DNA from 3 places in the Burkholderia sp. AU33423 genome. Region 2 is predicted to be linked to each of the others. Evidence: riboswitches for the same ligand, from Rfam matches in the RefSeq annotation. Region 2 holds a riboswitch; each other region holds the start of a gene.
The links. A riboswitch is a leader RNA that binds a small molecule or an ion and turns the genes downstream of it on or off. The one in region 2 is predicted to bind cobalamin.
Positions count from the first base shown of each region.

Region 1: it holds a riboswitch for cobalamin, as region 2 does, so the genes downstream of both, CFB50_RS26470 (TonB-dependent receptor domain-containing protein) here and CFB50_RS13600 (FecCD family ABC transporter permease) in region 2, are expected to answer to the same signal.
Region 3: it holds a riboswitch for cobalamin, as region 2 does, so the genes downstream of both, cobA (uroporphyrinogen-III C-methyltransferase) here and CFB50_RS13600 (FecCD family ABC transporter permease) in region 2, are expected to answer to the same signal.

Region 1 covers NZ_NKFH01000007.1:1,757,689-1,760,954, forward strand. The annotation lists gene CFB50_RS26465 (AraC family transcriptional regulator) at 1-699, shown strand, start outside; cobalamin riboswitch at 789-981, shown strand; gene CFB50_RS26470 (TonB-dependent receptor domain-containing protein) at 1,324-3,252, shown strand.
Region 2 covers NZ_NKFH01000005.1:245,819-249,084, reverse strand. The annotation lists gene CFB50_RS13620 (EVE domain-containing protein) at 1-325, opposite strand, end outside; RNA gene ssrS (6S RNA) at 395-576, opposite strand; gene CFB50_RS13610 (cell division protein ZapA) at 658-972, opposite strand; gene CFB50_RS13605 (ATPase) at 969-1,319, opposite strand; cobalamin riboswitch at 1,474-1,724, shown strand; gene CFB50_RS13600 (FecCD family ABC transporter permease) at 1,767-2,882, shown strand; gene CFB50_RS13595 (ABC transporter ATP-binding protein) at 2,879-3,266, shown strand, end outside.
Region 3 covers NZ_NKFH01000004.1:1,366,710-1,369,975, reverse strand. The annotation lists gene cobW (cobalamin biosynthesis protein CobW) at 1-667, opposite strand, end outside; cobalamin riboswitch at 998-1,263, opposite strand; cobalamin riboswitch at 1,377-1,613, shown strand; gene cobA (uroporphyrinogen-III C-methyltransferase) at 1,784-2,533, shown strand; gene CFB50_RS09050 (cobalamin biosynthesis protein) at 2,530-2,907, shown strand; gene cobO (cob(I)yrinic acid a,c-diamide adenosyltransferase) at 2,945-3,266, shown strand, end outside.

The DNA of each region.
Region 1 (3,266 bases), on a different contig from region 2:
ACGTTCCGGATGGATTCGCTGCGCCGCACACGCAGCCCGGCCGCGTGCCTCGTCGACCTGACGGGGTTGTTCTGCTATCTGCAGCTGTTCGGCTGGCTGATCGGGCAGCCGCTGCGGCCGACCGACGTCTGGCTCGGCCATCCGCGCCGCGACGACGCGATGCCGCTGCTCGGGTTGTTCAACGCGCCCGTCGAGGTCGGCCGTCAGACCTACGGCTTCGCGTTCGATGCCGCACGGCTCGCGTGCCGCGTGACCCGGCAGCCGGCCGAGCTCGACGCGTTTCTCGTCGATTTTCCGTTTCGCCTGATCGATGCGGCGCCGGCCGTCGTGTCGTGGGCGCAGCAGGTGCGTGGCTTTCTCGATGCGGCGCTCGCGCACGAGCAGGCGTTGCCGGCACTCGCCGAGCTGGCCGCGTGGCTCGGCGTCAGCGAGGCGACGTTGCGGCGGCGGCTGGTCGCCGAAGGCAGCGGTTATCACGTGCTGCGGGAGCAGTGTCTCGCCGAGGCCGCGCAACGCTGCCTGCGCGAGTCGGACTGGCCGGTCGCACGGATCGCCGCGCATCTCGGGTTCGGCGGCGAGGAAGCATTCCGTCGCGCGTTCGTCAGGTGGACGGGTGTCGCCCCGAGCCGGTTTCGGCGCGATTGCATGGCAGCAAACCACGCCATTTCGTCAGACATGAAACGCGCCATCGACGCATGAAGGAAAGGATTTCGAAAGTTTTTGCGCGCCGATGACGTTTTTTCGCATCCCCGCACGGCCCGACAATTGACGCGCCGGAGCGCACGCCATTACCCTTGCGCGCTGATCGTTCCCAGGGATGGGATCAAAAGGGAACGCAGGAGAGGCCGCGCCTCGAGTCTGCGGCTGCCCCCGCAACTGTGAGCGGCGAATCCGTGCCACTGCATGCCACTGGGAAACCGGGAAGGCCGGCACGAATGACGACCCGCGAGCCAGGAGACCTGCCATCGACCCGAGGTCCAAGCAGCCGCACCGGGCGGGGTGTCCCGGCGCGCCAGGCACCGCTATTGGCGGTCGCCCGTTGCATGGACGGCCCGACCTCAGGATCCGCCCGATGTCCACTGTTACCGCATCCGCTTCCTCACCGGAAGCGTCGCGCCGGCACGCCGCCGGCATGCACGGCCCGCCTGCTCGCGCGCGCCGCTCCGTATTGATCGCGTCCGCCGGCATGTGCCGCGCCGATGCTCGCGACCGCGGCCCGCTCGGCCCGGTCGCGCGATAACCCGCTCACCGATAACAAAACCGGCGCTGCCCGCCGCCCGCCCACGATCGACGCATGCGCAGCCCGACCACAACGACAGCCTCATGAAGATTCGACACCTCCTTGCCACGTCCGCCGCGACCGCGCTTCTCTCGCCGCTCGCCCACGCAGCCGGCGACACCTCGGTTGCGCAACCGGCCCCGGCCGCCGAAGGCGCCGACCTGCAGACGATCAACGTGACCGACACACGCCGCCTGCCCGAGTCGTTCGACCAGCGCTATGCGACGACCCAGGTGCTCACGCGCACCGATCTCGACCGGTTGTCGCCGAGCGACCCGAGCATCACGCAGGCGCTCGCAACGCTGCCCGGCGTGACCGTCTCGCAGAACGGCGGGCCCGGCTCGTCCGCGTCGGTCAGCATCCGCGGCTCGTCGGCCAGCCAGGTCGCCGTGTTCATCGACGGCATCCGGATCGGCTCGCCGACCACCGGCATCGCGCCGTGGGCGGACCTGCCGACCGAAGCGTTCGAACGTGTCGAAGTGATCTCGGGGCCGGCCGCCGCGTCGTTCGGCGCCAATGCGATGGGCGGCGTCGTGCAGCTCTTCACGCGCCGCGCGGCCAACCAGCCGAACCAGACCACCGTGTCGTTCGGCGGCGGGTCGAACAAGACGTTCGACACGCAGCTGCGCACGTCGGGCACGGTGCCGTCGACCGGGCCGCTCGCCGCGCTCGGCGGGCTCACCTACTCGCTCGGCCTGCACTCGTACAACACGGCCGGCATCGACGCGACGCGGCCGTTCGCGTACGGGCATGAGGCGGGCCGCAACCCGTACCACGCGCAGGATCTCGACGCGCGCCTCGGCTACGCGCGCGACAACTGGTCGATCTCGACGTTCGCGCTGTATCACCGGTCCGATCTGTCCTACGACAACCGCGGCTTTGCGAACCGCCAGCTCGATCATCAGCTGACGACCGGTATCGCGTTCCACCTCGATATCACGCCGGACACGCAGTTCGACCAGTCGTTCGGTTATGCGAACGATCGCGGGTTCATCTACGCGAGCGATCCGACCATCCCGACCGACCAGATCAATTCGCAGCGCATCAGCACGTCGACGTCGCTGACGCATCAGGCGCGCGGATTCCATCTGTTCGGGCTGCCGCTGTCGGGCGAAACCAAGCTCGCATACGACTTCACGCGCGAGCAGGCATTCCTGCCGGTCGACATTCCGAACGGCGTGCCGACGCGCAACGATTCCGCGTTCTCGCTGCACCAGTCGGCAACGCTCGGCAGCGTGACGATGTTCCTCGCGGGGCGTCATGAAATCATCGCCGGGCAATCCGTGAATACGGGTAACGCGGCGCTGTCGTGGGCGATCACGCCGGTGTACACGGCGCGTGTGTCGTACGGCAATGCGTTCAAGCTGCCGTCGTTCAACGACCTGTACTACCCCGGCTACGGCAATCCGAACCTCAGCCCGGAACGCAGCACGTCGGTCGAGGCTGCGGTCGATGCGAACACGTCGTACGGTACGTTCACGGCCGCGATCTACGATACGCGCGTCAGCAACCTGATCGCGTACAACCCGGCGACGTTCTCGCCGATGAACATCGGCCGCGCGCATATTCGTGGCATCGACTTGTCGTACAAGGGGACGATCGGCCGCTCGACGCCGGTGAGCCTCGCGGTCGGGATCCTGAATCCGCAGGACGAAACCAACGACTCGTGGCTCAACCGCCGGCCGCGCCAGACGGTCAGCCTCAACATCGATCACACGTGGGATGAACTGCACCTGCATGCGTTGAGCACGGGGGCGTCGCTGCTTTATGGCGGCACGACGTTCGACGATCCGGCGAATTCGACCTATCTGCCTTCGTATCTGACGGTGGGCCTGCGCGCGTCGTACCGGATCAATTCACACCTGACGGTGTCGGCGACGGTGTCGAATCTGTTCGACCGGCAGTACATGACCGCGTATGGGTACAACACGCTTGGGCGGACGGCGTTCGGGAAGGTGAGTTATACGTTCTGACGGGGATGGGGAGG
Region 2 (3,266 bases):
GCGACTTCTTCACGAAGCGCACGTCGACGAGCAGCCAGCGCGGTGCTTCCTGAGTCGACTTCGGGTCGTAATAGGGGCTTTTCGGATCGAACTGCGTGGGGTCGGGGTAGGGCGTCGACGACACTTCGGCGAGACCCGCGATGCCCGGCTCGGGGCAGCTCGAGTGATAGAACAGCACGCCGTCGCCGATCTTCATCGTGTCGCGCATGAAATTGCGCGCCTGATAGTTGCGCACGCCGGTCCACGGCAGCGAGCGCTGCGGTGCGTTGGCGAGATCGTCGATGCTTGCTTCGTCCGGTTCGGACTTCATCAGCCAGTATTGCATGGATCGTGATCGACGCAGAAAGGGCTGTTGCAAAAGGAAACGGCATCGGGAGTTCCCGATGCCGTTGGATAGGCCCCCGCCTTGGCCGCTAGGCCGGCATCCTGAACCTGAGGTTCAGAATTGGTCGCAGTTAGCAGCACTTCGGGTACATCAGACAGAGTGACGCGCGCGCCCGTGCTACAAATTTCCGCAACCGTGCACATGGCATTGGTTCAAGGAATATATGACCTTGGCGAACCAGGCAGGGAAGCTGACTGAACTGTGATTCGATGCGCCAATTTGACCACCGTTGATCGCCGAGATCAAGGGGAATCGACGCATCGATTAAAACGTTACTGCGTCTCGTGCTGTGCGAGCACCGCGCCGAGCTGTTCGTTCATCTGGTGCATTGTACGACGGATTTCCTCCGCCGGAAATGCTTCACCGTGCCGCACGCTCGTTTGCAGTCGCAGCAATTCGGACGCCAGCGACAGCGCCGCCATCACGGCGATGCGATCGGTGCCGCGTACCGAGCTGTTCGAGCGGATTTTCGACATTTCGGCGTCGACGCGCGCGACCGCTTCGAGCAGCGCCGCTTCGGTCTCGGCCGAGCAGGCGAGCCGATAGGCCTGACCGAGAATCGAGACTTCGATCTGCTTGGTGCTCATGCATGTTCTCCGTGGCTGGCCGCGTCATCGCCATCCGTACGCGCCTGCGCATCCAGCAGGTCGAGCTGGTTGTCGGCTTGCTCCACACTTTTCGAGCGCGGCAGCTTTTCGAGAATCGCGTTCAGTTTCACCTGGGCGTCGTCGATCTTTGCCGACAGCGTGTCACGCTCGGCCGCAAGTGCATCGCGTTCGTCGCGCAGTTGCGCGAGTTCCGCGCGGACAGTGTCCGCATCCGCGCGCAATTGCGCGACCTGCTCCTCGAGCGCGAGCCGTTCCGAGTGATAGCGCTTGTTCAGCGAAATCAGACGGCCAATATTTTGAGATAGGGTTTCGAGTTCGTTGAGCATTTGCTGCGTCCTCTAAAGACCCAGCATTTTAGCGCGGAATAACGCGCAATCCGACATCTGTAACGTTTCCAGTCGTAACACCCCTGCTTCTTGCCGCGAATCAGCGCGTCCCGTGCGTGTCCGGACGCTTCCTTGACGCTCGCGCGACCCGCTCCTAAACTGGCGCCGCCTCGGTGCTCGCGCGTGGAACGCGCGGTTAAACGGGAAGCAGGGCGCGGGCGCCGGAAGCCCGCCAACCTGCGCTGCCCCCGCAACGGTAAGCGGCCGCGTCTCGTGACGCAGGCCGGCTCGGGCGCGTTTCGCGTGCAGGTCCTGCATGCGGACGCGGGCCACTGCGCGTGATCGCGCGGGAAGGCGAGCCGGACCGCCGCCAGCCCGGATACCGGCCGAGACGGGGAGCCCGCACGGGCTTCGTGACGCGCGGCCTGCGGGGAGGCGGGGCGCGCAATGCTTCACGGAATCTTCTTCGATGCTGACCCCAATCGTCCGCGCGGCGCTCACGTCACGACCGGCCCGCTGCCGCAAGCGGGTGCGCCGCACGTCGTGTGCGGCGCCGTGCGCGGCATGAGCGCCGCGCGCGCCACCGCGATCTGGACCGCGCTGGCTGCGGCGGTCGCGTTGCTGTTCGTCGCGTCGCTGTCGATCGGCAGCGTGCCGATGTCGCCATGGCAGGCGCTCGCGTCGCTCGTGCCGCATGGCGGCGACGCGCTGTTCGCCGATATCGTCCGCACGCTGCGCCTGCCGCGCGCGCTCGCGGGCTTCGCGTGCGGCGCGCTGCTCGCGCTGGCCGGTGCACTGTTGCAGGTACTGTTGCGCAATCCGCTCGCGGAGCCGTACGTGCTCGGCGTGTCGGGTGGCGCGGCCGGCTTCGCGCTCGTCGCGATGATCGCGGGTGGCGCGTGGTGGCTCGTCGATGCGTCGGCGTTCGCCGGCTCGCTCGTGTCGGTCGCGCTCGTGCTCGGTCTCGCGCGCCGCGAGCTGTGGCGCGGCGAATCGCGCGATGCGTCGCCGCGGTTGCTGCTCACGGGCGTCGTGATCGCGGCAGGGTGGGGCGCACTCGTCACGCTGCTGCTGTCGCTCGCGCCCGATGCACGGCTGCGCGGGATCATCTTCTGGCTGACCGGCGACCTGAACGGCGTGACTGCGCCGTGGTTCGCGTGGGGGGCGCTGTTGGTGGCCGCCTGCGTCGCGCTGCCGGCCGCGCCGCAACTGAACGTGCTGCTGCGCGGCGACGCGACCGCGCTCGCGCTCGGCGTGCCCGTTGCGCGCCTGCGCGTGCGGATCTATCTCGTCGCGTCGCTGGCCGCCGCGGCAGCGGTGACGACGGCCGGCACGATCGGCTTCGTCGGCCTCGTCGTGCCGCACGCGCTGCGGCTCGCCTTCGGCAATGACCAGCGAATGCTGCTGCCGGCCGCGATGCTCGCGGGCGGCGGCGGCGTGATGGCGGCCGACCTGCTCGCACGCACGGTGATCGCGCCCGCGCAACTGCCGGTCGGCGTGATGACCGCGCTGATCGGCGTGCCGGTGTTCCTGTGGATGTTGTTGAGGAGGCCGATGCGATGACGGGGGCCGCACTGCACGCCACGGCCGGCGACATGAACTACGCGGCCGTCGGCCTGACGCTGAAGGCCGGCGCGCGTACGCTGCTCGACGGCTTCACCCAGGTGTTTCGTCCCGGCGAGATCTGGTGTGTCGCCGGGCCGAACGGCGCGGGCAAGACGACGCTGCTCGCGACCCTCGCGGGGCTGCAGCCGCCGGCCGGCGGACACGTCGAGGTCGACGGCCGGCCGCTTGCCGCGTGGCCACCCGAGCAGCTTGCGCAGCGTCGCGCGCTGATGCCGCAGCAACTGCACGACGCATTCAGCGCGACAGTGTTCGACACGGCGCTGCTCAACCGCTTTCCGTATCTCGGCGGCTGGGGCTGGGAGCGCGACGGCGACCGCGCGG
Region 3 (3,266 bases), on a different contig from region 2:
GCGTCGCGCGCACGATCTTCACCTGCGGCGGGATTTCTTCGCGAATCGCGGTTTCGATCTGCGCGAACTCGGCGTCGCCGACGAGATCGGCCTTGTTCACGATCACGAGATCGGCGGACGACAGTTGATCGGCGAACAGCTCGTGCAGCGGCGATTCGTGGTCGAGGTTCGGATCGGCGCGGCGCTGCGCGTCGACGGCCTGCGGGTTTTCCGCGAACTGGCCGCTTGCGGCGGCCGGCCCGTCGACGACGGTCACGACCGCGTCGACCGTGAAGCTGTTGCGGATCGTCGGCCAGTTGAACGCCTGCACGAGCGGCTTCGGCAGCGCGAGGCCCGACGTCTCGATCAGCACGTGGTCGATGTCCGCGCGGCGCTCGACGAGTGCTTCCATCACCGGATAGAACTCTTCCTGCACGGTGCAGCACAGGCAGCCGTTCGCGAGTTCGTACAGCTGGCCCGCCGCTTCGCCCTGCGCGCCTTCGGCATCCTCGCAGCCGATGCCGCAGCCCTTGAGGATTTCGCCGTCGATGCCGAGCTCGCCGAATTCGTTGACGATCACCGCGATGCGGCGGCCTTCGGCGTGCTGCAGGATGTGGCGCATCAGCGTCGTCTTGCCGCTGCCGAGAAAGCCCGTGACGATCGTGACGGGAAGCTTGCGTAGGGTCATGGTAGGTCCTGTGTCGAAAATGGAATCAGCCCGGGATCGTCGCGTCGATGGCGGCGTGGCAGTTCGTCTGGCGGATCGCGGGCATGCCGCCGCGCGATCCGGACGGACAGTCGCGGGACGGGCGGGACGACGAATCGGACATGGTGCTTCCTTGCGAACGGTCGACATCGTGAATGCCAACACGGCTGCTGCCGGCCCGGCTCGCGCTGCCTGCCATTCGCCACGCCGGCCGGCGCGGGTTCGCGCGGAGACGGATCGGTGGAGGAAGCGGGCAATGCGCGGGCGTCGGACCTGCTGCGGCCGTGGACGATGCGCCGCCTCCCCGCGGCGCTGAACCCCAACGTTTCGGCCGGTATCCGGGCTGACGAACACGCCGCTTCGCCTTCCCGGATGCGCGCGGCATCCAGTGGCGGTCGTCCGCACGCGCGTGGCATGCGGCGAAGCGGCGTTGCGTGGCGCATGCGCGCGACGCGTTCGCTTACCGTTGCGGGGGCAGCACAGGTTGGCTCGACTGCGGCGCAGGCAGGCTCCCTGTTTCCCGTTTAACTGCGCGCACCGGAGCGGCGCGCGCGAGCACCAAAACGCGTGCGAGTGTAGGCGGCGGTGCGGGGAGCGTCAAGGCGAAGCGGGCCGCCGGGCCCGGTTCCGGATGGCCGCCGCGCGTGGCCGGAAGCCGTGCGCGGCGGTTCGCGCGGGGGAGTCGCTGTGCTATCGTAGCGCCGCGTTCGGTGCTCGCATGCGCATTCCGCGCCTGCAGTTAAACGGGAAACAGGAGGCGGACCACCGCCCGGCCTGTGCTGTCCCCGCAACGGTACGCCGCCCGCGCGACGCGCTTCCCCGCGCACGCGCCCAGGCCGCCCACGATGCCACTGCCCGTCAGCCGGGCGGGAAGGCTGCGGCCTGGCAAGCGGCCAGCCCGGATACCGGCCGACGCAAGGGGCGAGCCCGACGCTCGCCGAACGCCCGATCCGCGGGGGACGGATGAGGTGCGCATTCCGCCCGCGTCCGCGCGGGCTTCGTTCGATCCGCCATGGTTTACCTGTCCGCTGGCCGCCGCCGTGCCGCCCGCCTGCCCTTTTCCGCTGTGACGACACGGTGCGCGCCGTGCCGCGCCCGATGAGCCGCGCCTGGCTCGTCGGCGCCGGCCCCGGCGACGCCGACCTGCTGACGCTCAAGGCCGTCCACGCGATCGGCGCGGCGGACGTGCTGCTCGTCGACGATCTCGTGAATCCCGACGTGCTGCGCCATGCGCGCGCCGATGCGCACATCGAGCACGTCGGCAAGCGCGGCGGTCATGCGTCGACGCCGCAGGAGACGATCGTCGTCGCGATGCTCGCGCATCTGCGCGCGGGCCGCAGCGTCGCGCGGCTCAAGGGCGGCGATCCGTTCGTGTTCGGCCGCGGCGGCGAGGAGCTGGCCGCGCTCGGCGCGGCGGGATTCCCGGTCGAGGTCGTGAACGGCGTCACCGCGGGCATCGCCGCGCCGGCCGCAATCGGCATCCCGGTCACGCAGCGCGGCGACGCGCAGGGCGTGATCTTCGTCACGGGCCACGGCGCGGGCGCCGACGAACCCGACTGGCGCGCGCTCGCGGCCACGCGCATGACGATCGTCATCTACATGGGCATCCGCCGGCTCGACGCGATCGCAACGGCGCTGCGCGAAGGCGGCTTGCCCGGCGAGACGCCGTGCGCGGCGATCGAGAACGCGACGCGCCCCGAACAACGCCACGTGCTCGCGACGCTCGACACGCTCGTCGAACGCATCGGCACGACCGGCATCGGTTCGCCGGCGATCGTCGTGATCGGTCGCGTCGCGGCGTTCGCCGACGATCCGGCGGTACGTGCCGCGCTCGGCGGCGGCGCATGATGCGTGTCGCGCTCGGCATTGGTTTTCGCGCAGGCGTGACGGCCGCGCAACTCGATGCTGCGATCCGCGCGGCGCTGATGCCGTACCCGGCCGCCGAACCGACGCTCGTGGCCACGCTCGCCGACAAGGCGCGCGCCCGCGCGCTGCGCACGCTGTGCGCGCGACGCGGCTGGCCGCTCGTCGCGTTCGATGCGGCGCAACTCGCGAGACACCCGGACCTGGCCGCGAGCGGCCCGTCGGCCGCCGCGCTCGCCCGCTTCGGCGTCGCGGGCGTGGCCGAGCCGTGCGCGCAGCTCGCGGCGCCGCACGGCCGGCTGCTGGGCCCCAAATCCATCCGGGACGGCGTGACGGTCGCACTCGCCGGCCCGCTTTGAACCCTTTGTTTCGCTTTCTTTCGACAGGACGAATCCGATGAAAACCGACGCCGAATCCCATCAACGGATGACCGAACGCCGCCGTGCGGGCCACGAGAAGAAGCAGGCTGCCGCCGTCAACGAGAAGGGCCTGCTGATCGTCAACACCGGCAACGGCAAGGGCAAGAGCACGGCCGCATTCGGCATGGCCGTGCGCGTGCTCGGCCACGGCATGCGGCTCGGTGTCGTGCAGTTCATCAAGGGCGCGCTGCACACGTCCGAGCGCGACTTCCTCGGCGCGGTGGCCGAATGCGATTTCGTGACGATGGGCGACGGCTATACGTGGAACACGCAGAACCGCGACGCCGACATCGCGACCG